One region of the Clostridium neuense genome, then DNA from elsewhere that is predicted to be linked to it. Evidence: riboswitches for the same ligand, from Rfam matches in the RefSeq annotation. Region 1 holds a riboswitch; each other region holds the start of a gene.
What was found. Region 1 has a riboswitch for thiamine pyrophosphate ahead of thiS (sulfur carrier protein ThiS). Riboswitches for the same ligand answer to the same signal wherever they lie in the genome.
Positions count from the first base shown of each region.

Region 1 (5,278 bases):
TGTGGATTTATTTTTTGTTTTTCTTAGGTAAATCTTAAAACTTATATATTGTCAGCTTTTCTGAACATCATTTACTCTACTCTTTAATTTGTTTTTTTATCTTATTATTGTAACTTGTTTATTAGCACAATCTATCTTTAGGATGTTTGCAGTGGACCATTTGTTATATAAAGTTTCACCAGCGCCAATAACTGCAGGAATACCAAGTTCTCCGGCTCTTATTGCCATGTGAGAATTTATTCCACCATACATTGTAATAAATCCGGCAATGTCATGCAAAAATATCCAATCATATCCTGGGTCCGCATTCGGAATCATTAATATGCTGTTCTTAAGATTTTGTTTAGAATTATTTATGCTCTCAATTTTTGATATCACTGATTTTTGTGTAATAAAATTAGGCTCCGACATTGGAACATGAAACGCTAAAACATCATCACAATTAACTATAAGTGAAGGAAGTATAACTTGTTTTGTAGTCTCATACTTTTTCTTACCTTCATTTATGCTATTAGCTAGAGTTAATCTTATATTTTGACTTGAAGAATATAATTCATTTATACAATTAATATTTGCATAGGAACAATCTTCAGCTGTAAAATTATTTTCTAGGCTAAGTTGTTTGAATAGTGAAAGAGCATCGCTTAAATTATGTGTGAAAATAAATTTCGAATATTCTCTAAATTCTATAGAACTTTTAATAAAATCAAATAATTCAGTACAATTAAAATTTAAATTATGTGCTTTTAGTAGTTTATCTATTTTGGTCATTTGAGTTGAAGATAGCTCAAAGTTCGCATTATCGTAATTTTTTTTGCTGCTTACAGTATTCCAATCAAAGTATAATTCGGGATTTTCATCATATCTTGAAGAAAGAATATCATATGTTCCTGGTCTCAAGTGACCATATTTGTTTAAAAATTCTTGTTTACTTATATGGTTAAAATCATATCGAATGTTAGAACTTACAGTATTAAGTGATTTCATAAAGCATTGATACTCGTATTGAGATAAGATTCCATTGTCAACCATGGAATTTAATAATTCTATAGCTATGAATCCACATCGTGCCAATCCTGCGAATGGAAGAGCGCCATATAGGCTGCAGTCTTTAAGTAACCAGTATATTTTAGAAATTAAATCTAAATTACTATTATAAATTGATTCTCTACGATCTTTTAATTCCATAATTTTTTTAATATCATTTTTCCATAGCTGATTACTTCCATTTATGATATTATTGGTTAGTTTTTGAAGGCTTTCACTTAACTCTTTACATTCATTTTTGTTAAAACCTTTACATAAAAGCTTACTGAGCCTTTTTTCTGTATCAAAGGTGTAACACGAGAATACTATTTTAAATTCAATTTTATCATGATAGTTAGGATGCTTTATAAGAGCATCTATATAATAATCAACCAATTTTTCACACAGATTTTTTGATAGATTAGCTGGTAAAAATGAGTTGAAGCTTATTCGTAAGTCTATATATGGCAGCCCGTAAAAATCTATTAATAATGGAAAACCTATAACATTTTTATATCCATAGTTATTTCTTTGATAGGCCCAAATCTCATCTGTAATTATTTTTTTATAAAGGGATAGCGCTAGCGGTTTTGGTTTAATGCCTATCATTTCAGCAGGATTCCAATCAGCCATTACACCATAAATAGTTTTATTTCCATATAAATAAGGATGCCTTAAATTTAGTTGGGATATTTTCTTTCTTAATTCGTAAATAAATTCTTTATTTTTGTTAGTTTCGTTGGCTAAGTTTACAATAAGTGGTCTTACTTGAAAAAGGTATAAGTCGTAAGCATCATCAAAAGCAAATTCAATATCTAAGGAGTCTGTAGAAAATAAAGCTTCAAGTTCACTGATTAAATTTATAACGCGAAGAAGATTTTTGTCAATGTTAGGAACTGTTTTTGAATGTTTATAGTAATAAAATGTTTTTAAATTATTAGTTTTACCAGAGGTTACTGAATCTGTAGTGTAGGTATAATCATCATAGTTTATAACAATGTAGTCACCACAAGAATTAGGATCCTTGCTAAAAGCAACACCGCTCATTCTTACTTTTTTTAGCATAGGCTGAATAAAAACTTGATCCTTTAAATTTAAACCCTTGTAAGAATCTATAACCTTTGTAATTGCATCGCATATTTGATTTTCACCAATAACATTTGAAATTGAAAGAAAGCATCCAGCTAATGAATGGATTGAATTATCTTCAGACATGGAGCTACTCCTTACTATTAGCGGAAGATCAATCCAATTTTTTTCTTTAACTAAAGAAATTATTTTTTTGCTATTGTTAATCCATTCACTTACTGTTAAACGTATTTGAGGAATAATTTTAGCGTTAACAATAACTGTAGATAAATATTCAAGTGTTTCAGATTTTGTACCAAAACTAACCATACTATTTCCTCCCTTAACCATAAATTATCGAATAAAAATAGCTTTTAAAGATATAAAATTTATTTTTAGAGAAAAGTACGTAATCTAAAATTATATATCTAATCAACTGTGTTTAAAGATAAACTACCTTGAAACTTGAAAGTTATTTGTACCACAATGCCATCTTATGGCAATTGTGGTGCACATGAATTTCAATAGTTGAAGTGGTTTATTTATGACGAGTAACAACCAATATATTAATATTAATCTATTTGGTTTTAAATTACAATATTTTGTAATAAAGATGAATCACACTTAAACTTCAAATCTATTTGGTTGCATTTTTTTCCCTAATGTGGTAAATTAAAAATGTAAAATTTAATATCGCAACTGGGGAGCCTGTTGACAGGCTGAGAGTGGAATGTGATTCCAGACCCTCATAACCTGATTTGGATAATGCCAACGTAGGGAATAGTTAGTTCATATTTAACATAAAGTTCTGCGCAGAATTTGTGTATTTATGATATTAAAAATAGTAGATTATGAGGGAAACAGTTTTTGTTTCTCTCTTTTTGATTTTACTAGAAATCTTATTTATCAAAAGCAAAGAGGTGACTTAATGATAGTAAATGGAAAGAAAATGGATTTTAAACAGGGTATTACTGTTACAGAATTGCTAAATGAAATTAAGGTTGATAGGGATAAGGTAGTCGTAGAAGTAGATTTAGAGATAATAGATAGAAATGAGTATAGTCAGAAAAAGCTGTTTACAGCATCAAAAGTAGAAGTAATAAGATTCGTTGGAGGCGGCTAAATTGAAAGTTTATGTCAATGGAAAAATAAAAGAAATCTCAAGCAAAAGTACACTTTTTAGCATTAAAGAGGAAATAAAAAAAGATGCAGATGTAGTCGTATATAATGGATTCATTATGAAAAAGAACATTTATTTAAAGGATGGGGATAGGGTTGTACTTATAAAAAAAGGTGAGCTTCCAAGTAAAGAAGAAATGGAAGCGCAGCTTGTGGCAAGGCATACACCTAAGGTTCACGAAAAGATTAAGAAGGTTTCTGTTGGTGTAGCTGGGCTTGGAGGGCTTGGATCAAATGCAGCGGTATCGCTCGCAAGAATAGGTATTGGAAGGCTTTTATTAGTTGACTTTGATGTAGTTGAACCAAGTAATTTAAATAGACAGCAGTATTTTGTGAAACACATAGGTATGAAAAAAACTGATGCCTTAAAAGAGATAATATCTTGGTGCAATCCTTTTGTAAAGGTTGAAACCTTAGATACATTTATAGATGAAAGCAATGTAGTAGATATTTTTAAAGATGTGGATATGATTATTGAAGCCTTCGATAATCCCGTTTCAAAGGCAGTACTTACAAATGCTGTTCTTACAAAAATGAAGGATAAAAAGATTGTTGCAGCTTCAGGCATGGCTGGATATTTTTCCAGCAATACAATATGTACAACTAAAATAAATGATAGGTTTTATTTAGTTGGAGATAGAGAAAATGGTGCACAGCCAGGGAACGGACTTATGTCACCAAGAGTTTCTATAGCGGCAAATCATGAGGCAAATGCAGTGCTTAGAATAATAATGAATGAAAAATAGGAGGGGTTTATAAATGGAGGAACTTATCATAGGAGGAGTTAAGCTTAAAAATAGACTTTTCGTTGGAACAGGTAAGTTAAGCTCAAATGAAATAATTCCAAGGATAATGGAAAGATCAAAGGCGGAGGTCATAACTGTTGCACTTAGAAGGGTAGATGAAACTTCGTCAGAAGATGATAACATACTTAATTTTGTAAATAAAGATTTAATACTTTTGCCAAATACGTCGGGTGCTAGAACCGCAGAAGAAGCAATAAGACTTGCTAGAATTGCAAAAGCAGTAGGCTGTGGAAATTGGATTAAGATAGAAGTTATCTCAGATAATAAATATTTACTTCCAGATAATTATGAAACTATAAAAGCAACAGAAGTACTTGCAGAGGAAGGCTTTATTGTACTTCCATATATAAATCCGGACTTAATGGATGCTAGAAGACTCGTTAGTGCAGGTGCAGCTGCGGTAATGCCACTTGGAGCGCCTATCGGAACAAATAGAGGGCTTAGAACTAAGGAAATGATAAAGATTTTAATAGAAGAAATAAATGAGGTGCCTGTAATTGTTGATGCAGGAATAGGTAAACCATCAGATGCAGCACTTGCTATGGAAATGGGTGCTGATGCTGTTCTTGTAAATACAGCTATAGCAACAGCTGATAATCCTGTTTTAATGGCAGAGGCATTTTCACTTGCAGTTGAAGCAGGAAGAAAAGCATATACAGCGAAACTTGGTGCTGAAAGAGAATATGCTGAGGCTTCATCACCACTTACTGGATTTTTAAGATAGGAAGTGTAAAAATGAGTTTTTATGAAAAATTACAGGAGTATAAAGAATTTGATTTTGAAGATTTTTTTTCTAAGACAAGGGAAAGTGATATAGAAAAAATTCTGTGCAAGGATAATGTAGACGAAATTGATTTTTTAAGACTTTTATCTCCAGCAGCAGAAAGTTACCTAGAACCTCTAGCTCAAAAGGTGAGGAAATTATCCTTGAGGAATTTTGGAAAAACAGTAGTACTATATACACCAATGTATATTGCAAATTACTGTGTAAATGGCTGTGCGTACTGTGGTTATAATGTAACAAATAAAATATCAAGAAAGCAGCTTACTTTTGAAGAAATAGAAAAGGAAGCTAAAGCTATATATGAGTCTGGCATGAGAAATATAATAGTTTTAACTGGAGAATCAAAGTTTCATACACCAGTAACGTATATAAGAGATGCTATAAAAATATTAAAGAAATATTTCAGTTCTATATG
Region 1 covers NZ_JBJIAA010000006.1:238,282-243,559, reverse strand. The annotation lists gene ACJDT4_RS09110 (PEP/pyruvate-binding domain-containing protein) at 97-2,424, opposite strand; TPP riboswitch at 2,785-2,891, shown strand; gene thiS (sulfur carrier protein ThiS) at 3,023-3,217, shown strand; gene thiF (sulfur carrier protein ThiS adenylyltransferase ThiF) at 3,219-4,019, shown strand; gene ACJDT4_RS09095 (thiazole synthase) at 4,033-4,803, shown strand; gene thiH (2-iminoacetate synthase ThiH) at 4,815-5,278, shown strand, end outside.

Region 2 (5,278 bases), on a different contig from region 1:
GCTTTTAATTTGGTTTCGAAGCATTTTGGAAAAGGGCAAGCAATGCCAGCTACTGTTGTAATTGAAAATAATAAAGAACTTGATAATAATGAAGCTCTTTCTGTTATTGACAACATAACAGAAAGAATTAAGAACATCGACGGAGTAAAACAGGTATCTTCTGTAACTCAGCCAAATGGTAAAGAAATTGAAAGTTTTTATACCAATACACAAATTAAATCAGTTACAGAAGGATTATCAAAAACTAATGGTGGAGTAGATAAAATATACGATGGATTGAAAACAGCTCAAGATAAGCTAGGGTCAGCGGATTTTTCTGGGGTTAGTGATATGGTTGATGGTACTACAAAGCTTCAAACAGGCGTCAGTGCTATGTCTGATGGATTGCAACAAATTCAGAATGGTATAGGAAATGGTTCAAATAATTCTCAAAGCATAGCTTATGGTATAAATACTATACAGGCTAACTTAGCAAAGATGAATAACGGGTTAGAAGAACTAGCTGGTAATTATAATAAGATGAAAAATGGTTATTCAAAAATGGGCAGCAGCTATCAAGAAATAGCGAAGGCACTTCTTGGTGTAAAGGATGCATTGTCTAAAATACAACCTTTGATAGATACTATGGGAAAGAGCTATCCTAATATTGGAACTGATAATAATTATATGATGCTAAAAGGCACTGTTGACAAGTTATTATCATCCTTAAGTCAAATTACTCCTGAAGGAATAAAAACATTAAATGATAATTACAGTGCTCTAACTAATGGTTTTGAAAAAGCTAATGCAGGACTATCTCAAATAAGCAGTGGTTTATCTCAAATGGATGATGGCTTAAAGACTTTAGAGAGTGGACTTGATAAAGCTTCTTCTGGAATAGGCACAATAGTTACTAATATGAATAAAGTAAGCACGGGTTTAGGAGATATGAAATCGGGGCAGCAAAAACTTGTAGATGGTATTAATGGATTTAGTACCTTTGGCAATAAGCTTGGTGATGTTAACAAAGGATTAGAGCAGATTTCAGGTGGACTAGGAAAAACCAATAACTTTTTAACTCAGCTTAATTCACATAAAACCTTCTTCATTCCTAGGGAAGCTCTTACTAATAAAGATTTTAAGAAATTAACAGACAATTTTATGTCAAAGAATAAAAAAATAACTAAAATAACTGTTGTTTTGAAGAATGATCCTTATTCATCAGAGTCTTTAAAAACTATAGATAAAATAAAAAATGCTGTTTCAGATGGACTTAAAGGCTCAGTTCTTTCAAAGGCTAAATCTGGAGTATCTGGATCGAGTGCTATGACAAATGATATGAACAATGTATTAGGCAGAGATCTTAATAGAGCAACGGTGGTAGTGCTCATAGGAGTATTTCTAGTTCTAGTTATTGTTACAAGATCCTTATGGGAACCTGCTGTTATAATTGCATCACTTATAGGATCATACTATGCTGCTATTTTTATAATAAATTTTATTTTTATAAACTTAGCAGGTTATGAGGGGATTTCTTCCTTTGTTCCATTTTTCGCTTTTATAATAGTAATAGCGTTAGGAGTTGACTACAGTATATTCCTAATGATGCGTTTTAAGGAATACACTGAAATATCTCATAAGGAGGCTATAGTTTTAGCTTCAGAGCATATAGGAAGCGTTGTAATGTCAGCAGCTATAATACTTGGAGGAACCTTTGCAACGCTTGCACCTTCAGGATTAATACTTTTAATTGAACTGGCTATAGCTGTAATTACAGGACTTATTGTACTTTGCTTTATAATGCTACCAGCATTTTTACCGGCAATGATTAGTCTTCCAAGTGCTTTAGAAAAGATATTTTCAAAAAATAAGGAAAAATCCAAACAGATATAAATAGATATGAATATGTTAAGAATTAGATAACAAAATATGAGGCATAACTTACTGAATAGGCAGCTGTACAATGTCAATATTGATACTAGGAGATTACAAGGAACAATAGTTCTTTACTTTGATGTACACGCATTGCTTTTAAGGTGAATTAATGATATACTAAAGTGAAATTTAATATGTTTGCAGGGGAACTAAAGATAAACTACCTTAAAACTTGAAATTGTTTATCTATATTATAGTTGAGAAGGATAAAACCTGACCCTTAGAACCTGTCAGTTAACACTGTCGTAGGGAGCAAAGCGTGAATTAGGATGATATTATGATGCTTTAATCTGTACGATTAGAGCATTTTTTTATGCGATAAAATTAAATTTTATAAAAAACTTAATATTGGTAACACGTAACTTTTATGGTAGTATAAAAATTTTTAAGTAAATCAGCTAATTGTTTATTTTAAAATTCGTAGAAGCAGCTAGATTTTCAAAGAACAATTAGAGATTTGCTAATAAAAATTGTATAGAAAGCATAAAAAGGGGTGCACCACCGCGGGTGTATTTACTTTTTATGCTTTTTTTTATAAATAGAAATGAGGAGGATTAAAACATGAAAAAAACAATTTTAAAAAAGGAGATATTTACAGCATTATTGGCTGGAATGGGATATGTACTAAATACTTTTGTATCCTTTCCAAGGATGGCTCCATTTCAGCATTTTATTAATGTCATAGCGGCAGTTTTTTTAGGACCAGTTTGGGGATTTATTTGTGCGCTGCTTATAGGCTCTATGAGAATGATATTAAATGGAAGCACCATTTTAGCAATTATAGGTGCAGTTATAGGTGCATTTTTATCAGGGTTATTGTATAAAAAGTTCCACAAATTAATTTGGGCAGTTATTGGTGAGGTAATTGGAACTGGAATTATAAGTGCAATTGTTTCTTATCCATTTATGAGAATGTTTTATGGTCTACCAAAGACTTCTATATTTACATATGTCCCATTTTTTGTTCCAGCATCTTTAGTAGGTGCAACAATGGGATATTTATTACTAAAAGCATTAGATAAAGCCAAAATGCTTGAGCAACTAAAATTTATGCTGCACAATTAAAATTGTACTTTGTACTCTAAGTGAAATTCTGGTTTTGCAGAATAAATTTGAAATTAGCCATTTCAAACTTTCATGTTGTATATCTATAAAGGAGGAAAATAAATGTTTGAAGCAATATTTGAAAATATGTTAAAGAGTAAACCTATCGTTCATTGTATAACCAATTTTGTTACCGTAAATGATTGTGCAAATATTATACTTGCTGGCGGAGGTTCACCAACAATGGCGCATCATAAGGATGAGGTACGAGAGATAACTGAAAATAGTCAAAGCCTTGTGCTTAATATGGGAAATGTACATGATGTAACTGCTATGATTTTAGCAGGAAAAAAGAGCAATGAAGTGAAACATCCAATAGTTATAGATCCAGTGGGAATGGGGGCTTCAAAGCTAAGAAATGAAGTATTTAAAGAGCTATCCCAAAACATGAATTTTTCTGTTATAAGAGGGAATATCTCCGAAATCAAAGCAGTAGCAAATGGAGAAGGCATTACAAAAGGAGTGGATGCAAGTGAAGCAGATAAAGTTACAGAACATAATCTTAAAGAGACAGTAAAGGCAGCAAAGAGATTGAGCATGGAATTTAAAAGTGTTATTGTTATTTCTGGGGCTATAGATATTGTAGCAGACAAAGACAAAGCGTATGTAATTCGAAACGGTAATCCTATTATGGCAAAGGTAACTGGGACAGGTTGTATGTCCACAGCATTAATAGGTGCCTTTTGTGGAGGAAATCCAGATAATACTTTAGAGGCAGCAGCAGCGGCAGTAACAGCAATGGGGGTGAGTGGAGAAATAGCCTTTAAAAAAATGAAAAAATTTGAAGGCGGGACCATGATGTTTCGTATGTTTTTAATTGATACCATAAGCAATATGACCCCAGAAATTATAAATGGAGAGATGAATGTTGAAGAAATGTAGATATGCTATTTTTGATATGGATGGTACACTCATAGATTCTATGTCTGCATGGGAGAAGTTAGGTGAAGATTATCTAAATCAAAATGGAATTAAGGTTCCCAAAAACTTAAATGAAATTATAAATGCAATGTCTATGACAGAATCTGCTAATTATTTTAAAAGAGAATTTGGAATTAAGGCTTCTGTAGAAAAAATTATTTCTGATATAAATAAATTAATTGAAGATAAGTATAGATACCAAATACAACTAAAGCCATATGTAAAGGAATATCTCTCAAGTTTAAAAAGCGATGGTGTTACCATGTGCATTGCTACAGCTACACCACTTGAACTTTCAGAGGCAGCACTTAAGCGTCTTAATGTGCTGCAATACTTTTCCTGCATTGTATGCTGTGATGAGGTTGGTGTTGGAAAAACTAAACCTGATGTTTACTATCTTGCTATAAAGAAGATGGGGGCTAAAGTAGAGGATACAATAGTTTATGAAGATGCGGATTATGCAATGAAGACAGCAAAAATGGCTGGTTTTTATACAATTGGGGTATATGATGAAGCGTCAGGTAAAACAAAAGAAGAAATGAAGCTTTTTTGCGATAGGTATATAGATTCCTTTGAAGATTTGTTACTATAAGATAAATAATAATACTGGTGAAAATATCACTAACAGTGAGATTAAGAATATTGATATAGAATATCATATAAGATATAATTTAAACCAAAGATTACCTTTATATTAAATTAGTATTAAAGTATAACAAGAGATAAGGTGAAAGGGGAAAGTATGATATTTAAGTGAAGATATCATATAAGAAAGTATAATGATTTTTTGTTACATAGGAATAATATTCTTAATTTTATTTGGAATTTCTTTTATAAGAGAAAAAAGGCGTTTTAAAAACGCAGTATATCTGTTATGTGCCATTTTAAATATGGGCTTTTACAGCGTAATTCTTATGATTGGAACGCAAAATACAATGCTAAATTTACTTGTTGTGGCTTTAGCACTGTGTGTTATGCCAATTGGTATTGTGGTTACTTCAATTTTGTTTATTGCTGCAGGAATTATCACAATTAAGCGAGAAGGATTTAGAATTCCTAATTTATTAGCACTTGCTTTTGGAATTGGAATTTGGACTCCACTTATTTTATTTTGTTTACTTGAAGTAAGTCATTTGATGTCCAAGTGGTTTATTGGTATCACCTATTTTAGCATGATTGTTGTATTATATATAGGTTTTACTTTTGTTGCCTTACTTATTTATTCATCTCTATATTGCATTTTGCCTAAGGGGAAAAATTACGATTATATTATAATTCATGGAGCAGGTCTTTTAGATGGTGAAAGGGTTTCTCCATTATTAGCTAAAAGAATTGATAA
Region 2 covers NZ_JBJIAA010000001.1:254,959-260,236, reverse strand. The annotation lists gene ACJDT4_RS01175 (MMPL family transporter) at 1-1,872, shown strand, start outside; TPP riboswitch at 2,047-2,183, shown strand; gene thiW (energy coupling factor transporter S component ThiW) at 2,476-2,979, shown strand; gene thiM (hydroxyethylthiazole kinase) at 3,082-3,900, shown strand; gene ACJDT4_RS01160 (HAD family hydrolase) at 3,887-4,531, shown strand; gene ACJDT4_RS01155 (YdcF family protein) at 4,719-5,278, shown strand, end outside.
Region 2: it holds a riboswitch for thiamine pyrophosphate, as region 1 does, so the genes downstream of both, thiW (energy coupling factor transporter S component ThiW) here and thiS (sulfur carrier protein ThiS) in region 1, are expected to answer to the same signal.

Region 3 (5,278 bases), 160 kb from region 1:
TTCTTTTTCAATTTGAATCTCTCCCTTATAGTGAAATCAATGAAACTTTTAACTTATGTATTATGAAAAACTGCTTAAGATTCGGTCTTTTCATAATGAATAAGTTAAGTTTCGCTTATTTCCAATGTATTAATCTTTTGCTTATAAAATCTATAATGTATATTATTATTATGCTTATTAAAACTATAACTATAATTGCTGCAAAAACTTTATCAAGCGCATAGGCACTTTTTGCTCTAACCATATAAACGCCTATGCCGCTGTCTCCTCCAAGCCACTCTCCTATAACAGATGCCATTACCATATAGGTTGCAGCTATTTTAAGCCCAGAAAACAAGTTAACCATGGCATATGGAAGTTTTAAATGATAAAAGGTTTGAAGCCTTGATGCTTTCATTGTTCTAAACAAATTAATATAATCTCTATCAACTTTTTCAAAGCCATCTATAAGACTTATTACTATTGGGAAAAAGCAGGTTATTATTACAACTATAATTTTAGGCATTGGTCCAAAACCAAACCATATTATAAACAGCGGTGCAATTGCTATGGTTGGTATTGTTTGAGAAATCACTAAAATTGGATAGAGTGATTTTCTAACAATTTTAAAACTATCCATAAGTACGGCTAGCACAAAGGATAAAATTATTGATATACCAAAACCTACAATTGATTCATATATTGTTACCTTTGTATTATCCATTATAACTTTAAAATCACTTATAAGCGTTTTAACTATGCTTGTGGGTGAAGGAATTATATATGCTGGCACATTTTTTACATCTACAATAACTTGCCAAAGCAGCAAGGCAGCTACCAAAGTAATTATAGGATATAGTTTATTTTTGATATTTGCCAACTTTTTCCTCCATCGTTACCCCTTCAGGTTTGTAATCTATTTTTACAACAGATGCAACTCTTGAGGCTCCTGCTTCAACACATATTGTTTGTGCTTTCTTTACAATTTCCATAAGTTCATCTAAGTCACCTTCCATAGTAGTTTCCATTGGTCCAACTATGTGCTTAACTCCAGTTGATTTTATATATTCTATAACCTTATCAACTACTGGATATATTCTCTCCTCTGGCACTGTTGGAAGTACTTGTAAACTAACATTAACTGTTTTCATATTACTATTCCCTCTTTCATTAATATGGTTTTTAAATTTTTAAAAATTTTATTTTTAATTTCATCATAATTATATTTTTTTATGATTGAAATTTTATTTACTATATTCTTCACTTCATCTGGATAGCCATACTTTCCATTTACCCATTCTAAAGAAGTTGGTCCATCGGTTTCTGTCAAAATTCTATTAGGTGGAAGAAGCTTAACTATTTCCTGTGTAAGCTTTGAATATCCTATATCAACACTTACAGTAAAATAGCAGCCATAATCTATTAATTTTTTTAAAGTTTCTAAATCTCCGCTATACCAATGTATTATAGGTGTTTTAAGTCCATACTTTTTTATATAGTTAAGAATTTCCTCTTCTGCACCTTTAGTATGTATATTTGTAATTTTATTATAGTTTCTAGCCTTTTTTAAAAAGTATTCAAAAACACTCTTCATATGCGGATACTTTTCTTTTTCTTTAATCCAAAAGTAGTCCAGTCCTATTTCTCCAATAATTTTGCATTCTTTTATATATTCATCAAACAAATCTAAATTTTTATAATTATTGTGAGCTTCCCAAGGATGAATTCCAAAGCAAGGTATTATATTTCTATTATCCTTACTAAGCTTTTTAGTAAAATTATAGCTCTGAATATCCATAGAACATCCAAGTGTAACTATGTTATCTACTTTAATAATGTCAAGAGCTTTTTCTAACTTTTCCTTATCCTTAAAAAAATCCAAGTGATTATGTGCATCAACAAACATATTGCACCCCTTCTAATTTTACGCAAAAATAAAGAGCGCTACTTTTAAAATAGCGCTCATGCATTCTACATGTGAATTAAGCTTTCCTTCGTCGGTGTTATCCGCATCAGGTTCAAAGGGTTAAAGTTTTAAAAACTTCTCTCAGCCACAAAGGGCACCCCCAGCACTAAAAAATAAATACTATCTATATGCTAACATTAATTTTGCTATTTGTAAATAAAAAATATACTATTTAAATTACAATCTTAATCAGATTTATTTATCCAATTATCCCCTTTATAACATTTTCCTTATTCTTTAAATCACTAAACTCATTTAAATATACTTTTTCACCAAGTAGCTCATAAATAGTTTTTGCAAACTCTAAAAAGTCACAATTACCAGCTCTTTCACCTATTCCAGTAATAGTACAATCAACATATTTAGCCCCAGCTTTTAACGCTCCTATTGAATTTATTATTGCCATACCAAAATCATTATGAGCATGAACTTCTATTTCTATTGGTACAGCTTCTCTTATTTTGTTTATTTGATGAAATACCCTTCTTGGATACAAAATACCAACAGTATCCGCATATCTAACTCTTTTAACACCAATACTGTAAATCAATCTACAAACTTCTATTAAAAAATTTATATCTGCTCTTGAAGCGTCTTCCAATCCTACAGTTACCTCATATCCTTTACTTACTGCATATTGAACACATTTTTCAACATTTTCAAGAATCCAACTCTTATTTTTTTTCAGCTTATCCTCAATTTGTATATCAGATACCGGAACCGATATATGAATTATATCTACAGAGCAGTCCATAGATTCATTAATATCCTCAATATTCATTCTATTCCAGGAAGATATTTTGCTTTTAAGCCCCAATTTCACTATTTTTCTTATACTTTCTTTTTCATCCCCACCCATAGCTGCTATACCAGCTTCAATTTGAAAAATACCCATATCATCAAGAATTTTCGCAATTTGTACCTTTTCATTTATTCCAAGTGCTATACCAGCTTTTTGTTCACCATCTCTTAATGTTGTATCAACAACTTTAATGCTCATATTTTCCCCCCCATTCTATATGTTTACCAATGGAGCTTTCATACAATTTAATCAACTCATCATCCAAAATATTTCTTCTTAATTTAACACTTTTACTTCGTATTTCTTTTAAAAGGTCATCAACATCAATATTTATAGATTTAATGTTTAATTCCTTTAATTTAGTAATAACTGCTTTCTTTCCAGAGTGCTTTCCAATAAACATTTGCCTTTTTGAACCTATTTCATATGGATTATATGGCTCATAAGTTTTTGCATTCTTCTCTATTCCATCAACATGTATACCAGATTCATATTTAAAGATATCCGCTCCAAGTACAGGTTTCATTGGAAAAATCTCTTGATCTACAAGCTTTTCATACACCTTTTTAATCTCACATAGTAATTTGGAGTCACCAATTACTTCTCCATTTCTTATTACCTTAAGTGCAAGCATAACTTCTTCTGAAGCTGCAAATCCATATTTTTCTCCGTAAAATGCAGTTGTAATAAAATCGGCCCCATCTAAGCAACACTCTATGGCTATTCCTGTTGCAGCAAAATATCGGTTTTTAGGACAAAAATCTATCAGCACAGAAAATTCATTTTTTATCTTTTTTATAAACTTGCTCCAACTATTAAAGTTATATTTTTCAACATTATTAATTCTAATACATGCTATATTAAAATTATTTAAGACCTCATAATTTTCGCTCCAAAAATCATCATTAATTTTTTCAATATTTATCTCTAGTATAATCTTTGAATTATTTATATTTGTTATTAAATCATTTTTCATGTTTTTAGCTAAATCATTCTTTATGATAAGATACCTAAAATTATAATCTTTAATAAAAGTAACATCCTTCTCATCTTCTACTCTATATGCATAGCTAATATTTTTAGGTAGTATATTTACTTGATTAACTGATTTCATATCAATTTCAATAATATCAATGCCAAATGCAGTAAGCAATTGCATAAACTTAAAAATATCTTCCCTTTGGAATTTACTTAATTTTCTTACTATTTCGGGTATAGATCTATCTATTATCATTTTTTTCTTACCATTAACTATAATAGCCACTATTTATCCTCCTTTTCATTCATTCTTACTATAACAAGCATAGAAAATGACAATATATACAATATTGCTGCAAAGGCAGTAGCTGTCTTTATATCACTTTGCATAAGCGTATATATCTCAAGTGGAATAGTCCTTGTTTTATTTAATATGTTACCTGCAAACATAAGAGTTGCTCCAAATTCTCCCATTGATCTAACCCAGGCTAATATAAGTCCAGATATTATAGAATTTTTAAGCATTGGGATTATAACTCTTATGTTTGTCTCAACTTTACCTGCACCAAAAACATAAGTTGCTTCAAAAATCTCATCAGGCACTCTTTTTATGGAATCCCTTAAAACTCTAACATAAAACGCAGATGATACAAAAACCTGTGCAATTACTACTGCTATAGGAGTAAACACTATATCTATATTATATTGTGATAAAAACCTTCCTATAAAACCATTGCTTCCAAAAGTTAATAGCAGCGCAATTCCTGCAACTGCTGGCGGCAGTACAATTGGAATTTCAACTATAATATCAAGTAACTTTGCCATCTTATTATTAGATATATTCGCAATATAAAAAGCTGTGGCAGTACCAAAAAGAAAGGTTATTACAAGAGAAACTAGAGAGGTCACCAAACTTAAGAGTATACAATTAACGTTTTCCGTGTTACATACATTTTTTAATATATTGTATACCCCAGCATATTTCATCAACGATAAAATTGGAAACACAAGTAAAAAAATATAAATCACGGCCATGCAGCACATGGTAGGAAATAATATTCTCTCCATAACAAAATTATTTCTAGTTTCTTTTGCAAACACATTTGTATACTTTCTTCTTAACTTTATACCATCTTCAACCATACCAAACCACCTACCAATAAAACTTATTTTATCGTGAATCCATACTTCTCCAACAGTTTTTTTCCTTTACTAGAAGTAAGATAATTAATAAAGCTCTTAGCTGCTTTTTTATGTTTAGATGAACTTATGACTGCTATAGGATATTCTACCTTTAGCTTAGAAAATTCATCATCTGCTATAACCTGAATTTTATCCTGATTTTTTGTATTTATATCAGTTTTATATACTATTCCTACATCAGCCTCTCCCATGGAAACCTTACTTACAATGTCTTTAACATTTAATTCGCTGCTTTTAATATTTTTTAATATTTTATTGTAGGTATTTTCATCTATAACCTTGTCACTAACAGCCTTACTGATTGCTTTATAAAAGTACGCACCACAGGGTACCGATTTATCTCCAACTAC
Region 3 covers NZ_JBJIAA010000006.1:76,458-81,735, forward strand. The annotation lists gene ACJDT4_RS08280 (ABC transporter substrate-binding protein) at 1-11, opposite strand, end outside; gene ACJDT4_RS08285 (ABC transporter permease) at 116-859, opposite strand; gene ACJDT4_RS08290 (thiamine-binding protein) at 840-1,130, opposite strand; gene ACJDT4_RS08295 (TatD family hydrolase) at 1,127-1,885, opposite strand; TPP riboswitch at 1,952-2,057, opposite strand; gene ACJDT4_RS08300 (beta/alpha barrel domain-containing protein) at 2,145-2,945, opposite strand; gene ACJDT4_RS08305 (homocitrate synthase/isopropylmalate synthase family protein) at 2,935-4,011, opposite strand; gene ACJDT4_RS08310 (ABC transporter permease) at 4,011-4,868, opposite strand; gene modA (molybdate ABC transporter substrate-binding protein) at 4,892-5,278, opposite strand, start outside.
Region 3: it holds a riboswitch for thiamine pyrophosphate, as region 1 does, so the genes downstream of both, ACJDT4_RS08295 (TatD family hydrolase) here and thiS (sulfur carrier protein ThiS) in region 1, are expected to answer to the same signal.